Thiorhodovibrio winogradskyi: one gene and its partner. The protein of the gene in region 1 interacts with the protein of each later gene in a pairwise test. Links are inferred from orthologs where the notes say so. Each region holds a gene or a part of one and is shown in the gene's direction. Other genes may lie near its edges. The genes, in order: hflK and ftsH.

The links.
Region 2: the proteins of hflK (region 1) and ftsH interact in binary tests that used the Escherichia coli proteins (3 or more experiments, as listed by UniProt). The link is inferred for Thiorhodovibrio winogradskyi from one-to-one orthologs.

The regions. Positions count from the first base shown.
Region 1 is NZ_CP121472.1:379,520-385,507, forward strand. The notes cover bases 1,843-4,810. They hold hflK (FtsH protease activity modulator HflK), read left to right. Parts: upstream 1,843-2,716; coding sequence 2,717-3,904; downstream 3,905-4,810. Other genes in these bases: hflX (ribosome rescue GTPase HflX), read left to right, coding at 1,843-2,596; hflC (protease modulator HflC), read left to right, coding at 3,904-4,810. Also shown: tRNA (adenosine(37)-N6)-dimethylallyltransferase MiaA, read left to right, coding at 1-721; RNA chaperone Hfq, read left to right, coding at 1,019-1,276; more of hflX, read left to right, coding at 1,301-1,842; more of hflC, read left to right, coding at 4,811-4,824; Thiowin_RS01950 (DUF2065 domain-containing protein), read left to right, coding at 4,872-5,057; Thiowin_RS01955 (ATP phosphoribosyltransferase regulatory subunit), read left to right, coding at 5,161-5,988.
Region 2 is NZ_CP121472.1:3,850,543-3,856,009, reverse strand. Bases 1-2,949 are described here. They hold ftsH (ATP-dependent zinc metalloprotease FtsH), read left to right. Parts: upstream 1-485; coding sequence 486-2,414; downstream 2,415-2,949. Other genes in these bases: folP (dihydropteroate synthase), read left to right, coding at 2,441-2,949; rlmE (23S rRNA (uridine(2552)-2'-O)-methyltransferase RlmE), read left to right, coding at 1-266. Also shown: more of folP, read left to right, coding at 2,950-3,220; glmM (phosphoglucosamine mutase), read left to right, coding at 3,333-4,673; Thiowin_RS17695 (sodium-dependent transporter), read left to right, coding at 4,731-5,467. UniProt on the Escherichia coli protein: Acts as a processive, ATP-dependent zinc metallopeptidase for both cytoplasmic and membrane proteins. Plays a role in the quality control of integral membrane proteins.

The DNA.
Region 1 (5,988 bases):
CATGGAAGAGATCACCGGCGTGGGTCGGGTGCCGCTGCTGGTTGGGGGCACTATGCTCTATTTTCGTGCACTGGTACGCGGGCTGGCGCCCCTGCCGCGGGCGCACCCCGAGTTGCGCCGCGATCTGTCGCGCCAGCTTGAGCGCATGGGCTCGGCGCGGATGCATCGCTGGTTGGCGGTGCTGGACGCGGCCAGCGCGGCGCGCATTCACCCCAATGATCCGCAGCGGATTCAGCGCGCGCTCGAGGTCTATCTGACTACTGGGCGCGCACTCGGGGACCATTGGGCGGAGGCCGCCGCGCAACACTTGCCTTATCGGGTCGTGAAACTCGTCAAGGCGCCCGGTCCGACAGTGGGACAGGCTGGATCATCCGGGCGCGAACGTCAGGCCTTGCGTGAGCGCATTGCGCAGCGCTTCGATGCCATGCTGGCGGCGGGTTTTGAAGCCGAAGTGGCGCGTTTGCGCGCGCGCGGTGATCTGCATCCCGCTTTGCCTTCGATGCGCGCGGTCGGCTATCGGCAAATGTGGCACTATTTGGATGGCGACTGTGATTTCGCGCGCATGCGCGAGCTTGCCATCACGGCAACGCGGCAACTCGCCAAGCGGCAGATGACCTGGCTGAGATCCGAGAGCGATTGCATCTGGCTGCCCCAGGGGGGCTCCCTGTTGGATCGGGCGCTGGAGAGGCTGGCAAATCTGGCGGCCATCGGTGAGTGCTGAGCTGGCGCGGCCCTGGCGCGGCCCAGGGCGCTTGCTGGCCGCAAGGTGACAAGAATGGCGCCTTTTTTGCTTGGACGTCGGACCAAAGGTCGCCAGTGAGACCATGACCCGGCGGCTCTGTGATAACGTATCACTTGCATTGACGTCCTATGCGTGCAAGCGCATCGTCGCGACCTGGCCCCTGCGAGCCTGATTGCCGCGGTTGCCGGCCTCCTCCGTGGTGTGCAGAACGGCGGTGGATGATCGTTGCGATCATGCGTTGATGGGGCTGCCCAATAACAACAAGAGAATTTCACTATGTCGAAGGGACACAGTCTTCAGGATCCGTTTTTGAACGCATTGCGCAAAGAGCGCGTGCCGGTCTCGATTTTTCTGGTCAATGGCATCAAGCTCCAGGGACAGGTCGAGTCCTTCGATCAGTTCGTGGTGTTGCTCAAGAACAATGTCAGTCAGATGATCTACAAGCACGCGATTTCCACCGTGGTGCCGTCACGCAACGTCAAATGGTCCTATCCAGAGGATGACCTCGACCTGGATGAGAGCGAGGCGGAATGAGGCGGTACCTGCCGCGGGTTTGCCATGTTTGAGCGGCCGGACGCGGGCGAACGCGCTCTTTTGGTGCAGCTGGCCATCGGCGGAAAGCTGGACGCGGAAGCCAGCACCGAGTTCCGGCTGCTGGCCGAGGCCGCCGGCGCGCTTGAGGTGGGCTGGCTCACCGGTACCCGCGCCGCGCCCGATCCGCGCTTTTTTATTGGCCAGGGCAAAGCGGCTGAGTTGGCCGAGCAGCTGGCCGCCACGGGCGCCGAACTGGTGATTTTCGACCATGCCCTGAGCCCGGCCCAGGAGCGCAACCTGGAGCGTCGGCTGTCCTGTCGGGTGGTGGATCGCAATGGGCTGATTTTGGATATTTTCGCCCGCCGCGCGCGCTCTTTCGAGGGCAAGCTGCAGGTGGAGTTGGCGCAGCTGCGGCACCTGTCAACCCGCCTAGTGCGCGGCTGGACCCATCTTGAGCGCCAGAAGGGCGGTATCGGCCTGCGCGGACCGGGCGAGACCCAGCTCGAGACCGACAGGCGCCTGCTCGGCCAGCGCATTGTCGCCTTGAACAAACGCCTCGAGCGGATCGAGACCCAGCGCGCCCAGGGGCGCCAGGCGCGTGATCGCGCCGAGATCGCCACCGTCTCCCTGGTGGGCTATACCAATGCCGGTAAGTCCACGCTCTTTAATCGGCTGACCGCGGCCGGGGTGTTTCAGGCCGATCAGCTTTTCGCTACCCTGGATCCCACCCTGCGACGCTTGGAGCTGCCCAATGCCCCGGCCGTGGTGGTGGCGGATACCGTGGGCTTTATCAGCCAGCTGCCACATGAGCTGGTGGCGGCCTTTCGCGCGACCTTGCAGGAAACGCGCTCGGCGGCGCTGCTGCTGCATGTGATCGATGCGGCGGGCAAGGAGCGCGAGCGCTGCGAAAGGGATGTTGAGCAGGTGCTGACGGAGATCGGCGCCGAGTCGATTTCGCGCCTGCGGGTGATGAATAAAATCGACCAGCTTGAGGATCAGCGTCCGCGGGTTGATCGGGACGCGGCGGGGAATGTCAGCACGGTATGGCTGTCCGCTCGAACAGGTGAGGGCGTGGATCTGCTGGTGGACGCACTGGCCGAGCGCTTTCGCGGCCAGGTTGAAAATTGTCAGCTTGAGCTAAATCCTTCCGAGGGTGCGTTGCGCGCCTGGCTCTATCGACACGGGCAAATTCTTGCCGAACAAGCCAGGGATGACGGTGGCTGGACCCTGGAGGTGATGATCGAGCCCGAGCGACTGCAGCGGGAGTTGCGGCGCCAGGGTCGTGCGCGACCCCAGCCAAGGGAATTTCCTGTATGGTAAGGCTGCGCATTGTCCCCCGGGCCGGGAAAACCTAAAATGCCCGTTCGATGGTCGTGGCGCGGCACGCATTTAGCACCTTCGAATCACCTTTAAAGAACGATTAGCCCAGACGGAGACACTATGGCCTGGAACGAGCCGGGAGGCGGAGGCAAAGACCCCTGGGGGTCCCAGCAGGGAAACCAGGGCGGACCGCCCGATCTCGACGAGATCGTGCGCAACTTGCAGGACAAAATGAAAGGCCTGTTCGGTGGTGATTCCGGATCTGGCAAGGGCTCCGGTGGCGGGGCGGGCGGCGGTGCACCGCTCGGGCCGCTTGGCAAGTGGACTATCGGTATCGTTGTCGGGGTGCTGGTGGTGCTTTGGCTCGCCACCGGTATTTATATCGTCGATCCCGCTGAGCGCGGTGTGGTGCTGCGCTTCGGTGTCTATAACAGGATGACCCAACCCGGCCCGCACTGGCACTGGCCCTGGCCGGTTGAGCAGGTCGAGATTGTCAATGTCGACGAGATCTCATCCTTTAGTCACAAGGCACTGATGCTGACCCAGGATGAGAACATCGTCGATGTCGAACTCACCGTGCAGTCGCGCATTGAGGATGCCGCCAATTATCTGTTCCAGGATCAAAATCCGGAGAAAACCCTGCGCGATGCGACCGAGACCGTGGTGCGCAAGACCATCGGCGGCAGCAAGCTCGATTTCATCCTGACCGAGGGTCGCAGCGCCGTGGCGGCGACCATTCGCGAGCGGGTTCAGGCCTTGATGCGCGAGTACAAAACCGGTCTGCTAGTCACCTCCATTAACATGCAGCCGGCCAAGCCGCCGGAGCAGGTCAAGGAGGCTTTCGATGACGCCATCAAGGCGCGCGAGGACAAGGAACGTTCCGAGAACAAGGCCGAGGCTTATGCCAATCAGATCCTGCCGCAGGCGCGCGGTGAAGCCGCCCGCATCGTGGCGGATGCCAAGGCCTATCGCGATCAGGTGATCGCCGAGGCCGAGGGTGAGAGTTCGCGCTTCCTGGCGGTGCTGGAGGAGTATCGCAAGGCGCCCGAGGTGATGCGTGAGCGCCTGTATCTGGATACCATGCAAGAGGTGATTGGCGACAGCCAGAAAGTGCTGATCGACGTGCCGGACAGCAATAGCCTGATGTATCTGCCGCTGGATCAACTCATGAAGAACCCGGGCGCGAGTCGCGACGGGGCCCCGGCAAGTGTCTCTTCAAGCGGGAGTAGTGGCAACGCGAGTGGTGCGAGCAACTCGATAACGCAACGGCCGATGCGCAATGTGAATCGCGAACGGAGGACCCGCTGATGACAGACCGCATGAAACTCCTCTCGGGCATCGCTGTTCTGGTGCTGGTTGGCTTGGTGACGGCCTCGGCGTTCATCGTTTATCAGTGGGAGATCGCGATCAAGCTGCGCCTGGGTGAAATCGTCGGGCCCGAGTACAAACCAGGCCTGCACTGGAAGGTGCCGGTGCTGAACAATGTGATCAAGTTCGACGCACGCATTCAGACACTCGACTCCCAGCCGGAGCGCTTCCTCACCATCGAAAAGAAAGACGTCATCGTCGATTCTTACGCTAAATGGCGCATCAATAACGCGGCGCAGTTTTTCCGTTCCACCGGCGGCGACAGTGCCCGTGCCGCGCGTCTGCTTGCCGAGCGTATTAATACCAGCCTACGGGACGAATTCGGTCGCCGCACCATTCAGGAGGTGGTGTCCGAAGACCGCCTGGAACTGATGCAGGTGCTGACCAAGACACTCGACACCCAGGCCACTGAGTTGGGTGTGGAGGTGGTGGATGTGCGGGTGAAGAAAATCGATCTGCCGCCCGAGGTGAGCGAATCCGTCTATAACCGCATGCGCGCCGAGCGCGAGCGTGTGGCAAGCGATCTGCGCGCCAAGGGTCATGAAGCGGCTGAACGTATCCGCGCCGATGCTGATCGCCAGCGCACCGTCATCCTGGCGGACGCCTACAAGGAGTCCGAGGAAACCCGTGGCCTGGGTGATGCGAAAGCCGCGCGGGTCTACGCCGAAGCCTTCGAGCAGGATCGCGAGTTCTACGCTTTCTACCGCAGTCTGGATGCCTACCGGAAGTCGCTCGTCGACAAGGGCACCACCCTGGTGTTGGCGCCTGACTCGGAATTCTTCCGCTATTTCAATCATCCCCAGGGCGCGGCCGGCTCCTCGGACGACGCCGGCACGGATGGTCGTCTGCGTGTGCGCTAGCAGCGCGCGTTGCTGGCTGCCGGCGGCTATTCTGGATTTGATGCACGATGTGGCATGACTTCCTGGTGGCTCTGGCGCTGGTGTTCGTCATTGAGGGCGTCATGCCCTTCGCTGCCCCCGGGGCCATGCGCCGTATGATGGAGGAGGTGGCGCGCCAGAGTGATGGCAGTCTGCGCATCGTGGGCCTGCTTAGCATGGCCTCTGGGGTTGTGCTGCTGTACTTTGTTCGTTAGCTGACAAGCGACCCCATGATTTCCCATTCCGCACCGCGCCCGGGCTGCCGCCGTCCGCGCCGCCCTGGCTGTGCCGCAACCGCACCCTGACTCCGGCAAGCTCATGACCATCAATCAGGACCGCTGGCTTCTCCCTGCTGGCATTGAGGAAATTCTGCCCCAACAGGCGCGCGATATTGAGCGCCTGCGCCGCTGCCTGCTCGATCTGTTCGATGCTTGGGGCTATGATTTGGTCATTCCGCCCTTTATCGATTATCTCGAGAGCCTGCTGATAGGCACCGGGAGCGATCTGGATCTGCAGACCTTCAAACTGACTGATCAGCTCAGCGGGCGCCTGCTTGGCGTGCGCGCGGACATGACGCCGCAGGTGGCGCGCATTGACGCCCATCAGCTCAGGCGCGAGGAACCCACCCGGCTGTGTTATCTCGGCACTGTGCTGCATACCCGCTCCGATGGCTTTGCCGGCACCCGCAGCCCGCTGCAAATCGGTGCCGATATCTATGGCCATGGCGGCGCCGAGAGCGATGTCGAAATTCTCAGGCTGCTGCTGACCACCCTAGAGACCGCCGGAATCGGCTCCGCCTACCTTGATCTCGGGCATGTGGGCATCTTTCGCGGCCTGGCTGAACAGGCAGGACTGTCGCGGGAGCAGGAATTGACGCTCTTTGGTATCCTGCAGCGCAAGGCCAGCACCGAACTTGCAGCGCTGCTCGATGAGGCTGGCGTCGAGCCAAGCGAGGCGGATATGCTTCTGGCGCTGGTTGAGCTGAACGGTGATGATGCGCTTGAGCGCGCTGGCGAGCGTCTTGCCAAGGCTCGCGATAGCGTTCATCGGGCGCTCGGCAATCTGCGATTGATTGCCGAGGATCTGCACGCCTGGATGCCCCAGGTGCCAGTGCACTTCGATCTGGGCGAATTGCGTGGCTATACC
Region 2 (5,467 bases), 3.5 Mb from region 1 along the record:
TCTATCTTTGCGAGTTGGCGCTGGACTTGGCGACCAGAGTGCTGCAATCTGGAGGTCATCTGGTGGTCAAGACATTTCAAGGTGAGGGCTTTGACCCACTCGTGCGCGAACTGCGCCGCTGTTTCGAGCGGGTGGTGACGCGCAAGCCGGATGCCTCCCGGGCTAACAGCCGTGAGACCTACCTGGTTGCCAAGGGTTTTCGCCCAGCTTGCCGGGCAGTCACCAAAACAGGTCCGGGTCAAGGCCCTGTTAGTGTAGGGGCTTAGGCTGATGCGACAGGCTGACTTTGGCTTTGCGCGTCTACCTGTGTCAGGATGCGGGGGTGGCAACCCGGGTTGATCACCCGGTATTGATCAATACCGCCTGATCGACTCAATAATCGACTCAATAATCGACTCAATTATTGACTCAATAATTAAGTCAATGATCGACAAGGTGTCCGGCCATGCCGGACGATTTTCGGAGAGACTGCGTCTGTGAGTGATATGGCAAAGAATCTGCTTTTGTGGGTGGTCATAGCGATTGTGCTGATGTCCGTCTTTAACAATTTCACCACGGCTCCAACCACGCCGCGGACCATGGCCTACTCGGATTTTCTCGAGCAGGTGCAGCAAGGTCAGGTTAGGGAAGTGGTGGTCAAGGGACGTACCATTGAGGGGGAAAGCGTCGACGGTCGCCGCTTCACCACCTACAGTCCGGGCGATGACGGCTTGGTGGGTGATCTGCTTAATAACAATGTCGAGATCAAGGCCGCGCCGCCGGAGAAGCAGTCACTGCTGATGCAGATCCTGATCAACTGGTTCCCGCTATTCATTCTGATCGGCCTGTGGATTTTCTTCATGCGCCAGATGCAGGGCGGCGCCGGCGGTCGCGGGGCCATGTCCTTCGGCAAGAGCAAGGCGCGCATGCTGAGCGAGGATCAGGTCAAGGTGACCTTCGCGGATGTCGCCGGGGCCGAAGAGGCCAAGGACGAAGTGGTCGAGGTTGTCGATTTCCTCAAAGATCCGTCGAAATTTCAAAAGCTTGGCGGAAAAATTCCCAAGGGTGTGCTCATGGTGGGGCCGCCCGGCACGGGTAAGACGCTGCTTGCGCGCGCCATCGCTGGCGAGGCCAAGGTGCCTTTCTTCACCATCTCAGGCTCGGACTTTGTCGAGATGTTTGTGGGTGTTGGTGCCTCGCGCGTGCGGGATATGTTCGAGCAGGCCAAGAAGCATGCTCCTTGCATTATCTTCATCGACGAAATCGACGCCGTTGGTCGTCATCGCGGCGCCGGTCTCGGCGGTGGTCATGACGAGCGCGAGCAGACGCTCAACCAATTGCTGGTGGAGATGGACGGCTTCGAGGGCACCGAGGGCATTATTGTCATCGCCGCCACCAACAGGCCCGATGTGCTTGATCCGGCCTTGTTGCGTCCCGGTCGTTTCGATCGTCAGGTGGTGGTGCCCCTGCCCGACGTGCGCGGACGCGAGCAAATTCTGAAGGTCCACATGCGTAAGGTGCCAACCGCCGAGGATGTGAAGGCATCCATCATCGCGCGTGGCACGCCCGGCTTCTCGGGTGCCGATCTGGCCAATTTGGTCAATGAGGCAGCGCTTTTCGCCGCGCGCTCCAACAAGCGTTTGGTGGATATGCAGGATCTGGAAAAGGCCAAGGACAAAATCATGATGGGTGCCGAGCGGCGCTCCATGGTGATGTCCGATGACGAGAAAAAGCTCACGGCTTATCACGAGTCTGGTCACGCCATCGTTGGACGCCTGGTGCCCCAGCATGACCCGGTGCACAAGGTCAGTATCATTCCGCGCGGTCGGGCGTTGGGCGTGACCCTGTTCCTGCCGGAGGATGATCGCTTCAGCTACAGTAAGCAGCGGCTCGAGAGTCAGATCTCCAGTCTCTTTGGCGGGCGTATCGCCGAGGAATTGATCTTTGGACCAGAAATGGTCACCACCGGTGCCTCGAACGACATTCAGCGTGCCACCGAGCTGGCGCGCAACATGGTCACCCGTTGGGGTCTGTCCGACCGGCTCGGTCCGCTGTCCTACGGGGAGGACGAACAAGAGGTCTTTCTCGGTCATTCTGTCACTCAGCACAAATCGGTCTCGGATGAAACCTCGCATGTGATCGACGAGGAAGTGCGCAGCGTGATTGATCGAAATTACGAGCGTGCCAAGCATCTGTTGAACGAAAACATGGAGAAACTCCATCACATGGCGGCGGCCTTGATTAAGTACGAAACCATCGATCTTGATCAAATCAACGACATCATGGATGGCCGTGATCCGCGTCCACCCAAGGACTGGGATAACGATACCCAACGCCCGCCAGGTGGCAGCGCCAAGGCACCCGCGACCGCGAATGAGGACGGCAAGGCTGTCAGCGGCATTGGTCCTATCGGCGATCCCGCGGGCGAGCATTGACGCCACATCCAAGTCAGGTCTCAGTGATGGGCGTGCTCAATGTCACGCCCGACTCCTTCTCTGATGGCGGGCGCCATGCCGATGCCCAGGCCGCCTGTGACCATGCCCATGCGATGGCCGAGGCGGGGGCGGCGATCATCGATATCGGCGGTGAGTCGACGCGGCCTGGCGCCGCCGCAATTAGTGGCGCCGAGCAGTTGCGACGGGTGATTCCCGTGATTGCCAGGATCGCGTCGACTCTGGAGACCGTGATCTCGGTCGATACCTCCGATCCTTTGGTCATGCGTGAAGCCGTCGCCGCTGGCGCCGGTATGATCAATGACATCCGTGCATTGCAGGCGCCTGGCGCCATGGAAGCGGCCTCCGAGTTACAAGTGCCGGTGGTGCTGATGCACATGCAGGGCGAGCCCAAGACGATGCAGCAGCAACCGGACTATACCGATGTGGTCGCTGAGGTCGCGGGCTTTCTGCAATCGCGCATGAATGCCGCCCAAGATGCCGGCATTCCATTCGAGCGACTGCTGATAGACCCGGGATTTGGTTTCGGCAAGCGCCTGGAGCATAATCTGCAACTCTTGGCGCGACTTGAGTCCATTGTGGCACTGGGGGCGCCGGTGCTGGTGGGGCTGTCGCGTAAATCCATGCTCGGCGCCGTGACTGGCGCGGATCTGAACGAGCGTCTACCGGCGGGCCTGGCAGCCGCCGTCATGGCGGTGGAGCGGGGCGCGGCCATTGTACGGACGCATGATGTTGCCGCGACCGTGCAGGCCATGAAGATGGTCCAGGCGACGCGCATCGCGGCCTAGGTCGCTTCCCGTCAAACAGCCGCTTCATCCCGCGGTTTGGTGCCGCACTCTGAGCTTTATTGACACATCAGCTCGCCACGTCGAGCTTGATATCTTGGTAAAAGACAAGCGCATGCGAAAATACTTCGGAACCGATGGGATTCGCGGCCGTGTGGGTGACCCAAGCGTTAGCCCGGACTTTGTGCTCAAACTCGGCTGGGCCGCCGGGCGGGTGTTGGCGCGCCATGGCAATGGTCGCAAGGTGCTGATCGGCAAGGACACTCGAATTTCTGGCTATATGTTTGAATCCGCCTTGGAGGCGGGACTGGTCGCGGCCGGATTGGATATCCGTCTGCTCGGTCCCATGCCGACCCCAGGTGTGGCCTATCTGACCCGCACGCTGCGCGCGGTGGCGGGAATTGTTATCACCGCATCCCATAATCCCTACCAGGACAACGGTATTAAGTTCTTCTCCGGGTCCGGGGATAAGTTGCCTGATGAAACCGAGCGCGCGATTGAAGAAGAACTCGAACTGCCGCTTGAGGCAGTGACCGCGAGCGAGCTTGGCAAAGCCAAACGGGTCGAGGATGCAAGCGGACGTTATATCGAGTTCTGCAAAAGTACGGTGCCGGCTTGGTTTTCTCTAAAGGGTTTGAGGATTGTGGTGGATTGCGCTCATGGTGCGACTTACAACATAGCGCCTTATGTGTTCGATGAGCTTGGCGCGCAAGTTGTTAGCCTGGGTGTCGATCCGGATGGCTTCAATATCAACCAATCCGTTGGATCCTTGCATCCGGAAACCTTGCAGCAGACTGTCCGGCGGGAACAGGCCGATCTGGGCATCGCTTTCGATGGTGATGGCGACCGGGTGCTGATGGTGGATGCCAACGGGCGTCTGATCGATGGTGATGTGCTGCTCTATCTGATCGCCAAGTCGCGTCTGGAGATGGGCTGTCTTAAGGGGCCCGTGGTTGGTACCCTGATGAGCAATCTCGCACTTGAGCAGGCCCTGCGGCAACTGGGTATCGACTTTGCGCGGGTGAAGGTTGGGGATCGTTATATCATGGAGCGGCTCAAGGCGGATGATGGCATTCTTGGGGGGGAGCCCTCCGGTCATATCATTTGCCGGGACCGCACCTCTACCGGTGATGGCATCATCGCCGCCCTGCAGGTGTTGGCGGCACTGGCGAGCTCAGAGCAAAGCCTGGCGGATGGCGCGAACGCAGTGGCGCATTATCCGCAGGCGCTGATCAACCTGCGTTTGGAAAAACAGGGCGATGTCATTAACCGACCTGAGGTGCAGCATGCGGTGCGTGCGGTTGAGGAGCGTTTGGGCGAGCAGGGTCGGGTACTTCTGCGGCCATCGGGTACCGAGCCTGTCGTGCGGGTGATGGTGGAAGGTCGCGACCGCGATCAGGTTGAAAAGATGGCAGCAGAGCTTGCAGATTGTGTTCGCGCGCAAGTGAGTGCCTGACAACCAGCGGCTGATCACCAACGCTTTAACCAGGACGATTCCGCAGAGCAGAAACCCATGGCAACATCCACCAGCATCCATGGCATGTGGTCCTCGCGATTTGCCTTTATTCTCGCGGCCAGTGGCTCGGCGGTGGGGCTTGGTAACATATGGCGCTTCCCTTATACGGCGGGCGAGTATGGGGGCGGTGCCTTTGTGCTGGTTTATTTGCTGTGCGTGGCGGTCATCGGTATTCCCATCATGATGGCCGAAGTCATGCTTGGCCGCCGTGGCCGGCAAAGCCCAATCAACACCATGCGCGCATTGGCGCAGGCCCAGCAGGCGCCCGTCATCTGGCAACTTGTCGGCTGGCTTGGCATCCTGTCCGGTTTTCTCATTCTGTCCTTTTACAGTGTCGTGGCCGGTTGGACCCTGGCCTATGTGCTGCGGGCCGGCACTGGCGCCTTTTCGTCGATTGACGCGGCCGGTTCGGCACAAGTGTTCTCTGCCTTGATCGCTGATCCTTGGCAGCTCTTCCTGTGGCACAGCGTTTTTATGATCATGGTCGGGCTGGTGGTGGCGCGTGGTGTGACCAGCGGTTTGGAGCAGGCCGTGCGCTTTTTAATGCCGGCGCTTTTCGTGCTGCTGATCCTGATGGTGGCCTACGCTGCTCAGACCGGGGCCTTCATGCAGGGGCTCGATTATCTGTTTCGGCCCGATTTTCTCGAGTTCCAAGGGCGCGCTGGCGAGGCGATTCTGAGCGCCATGGGCCAGGCATTTTTTAGCCTCAGTTTAGGGATGGGGGCCATCATGAT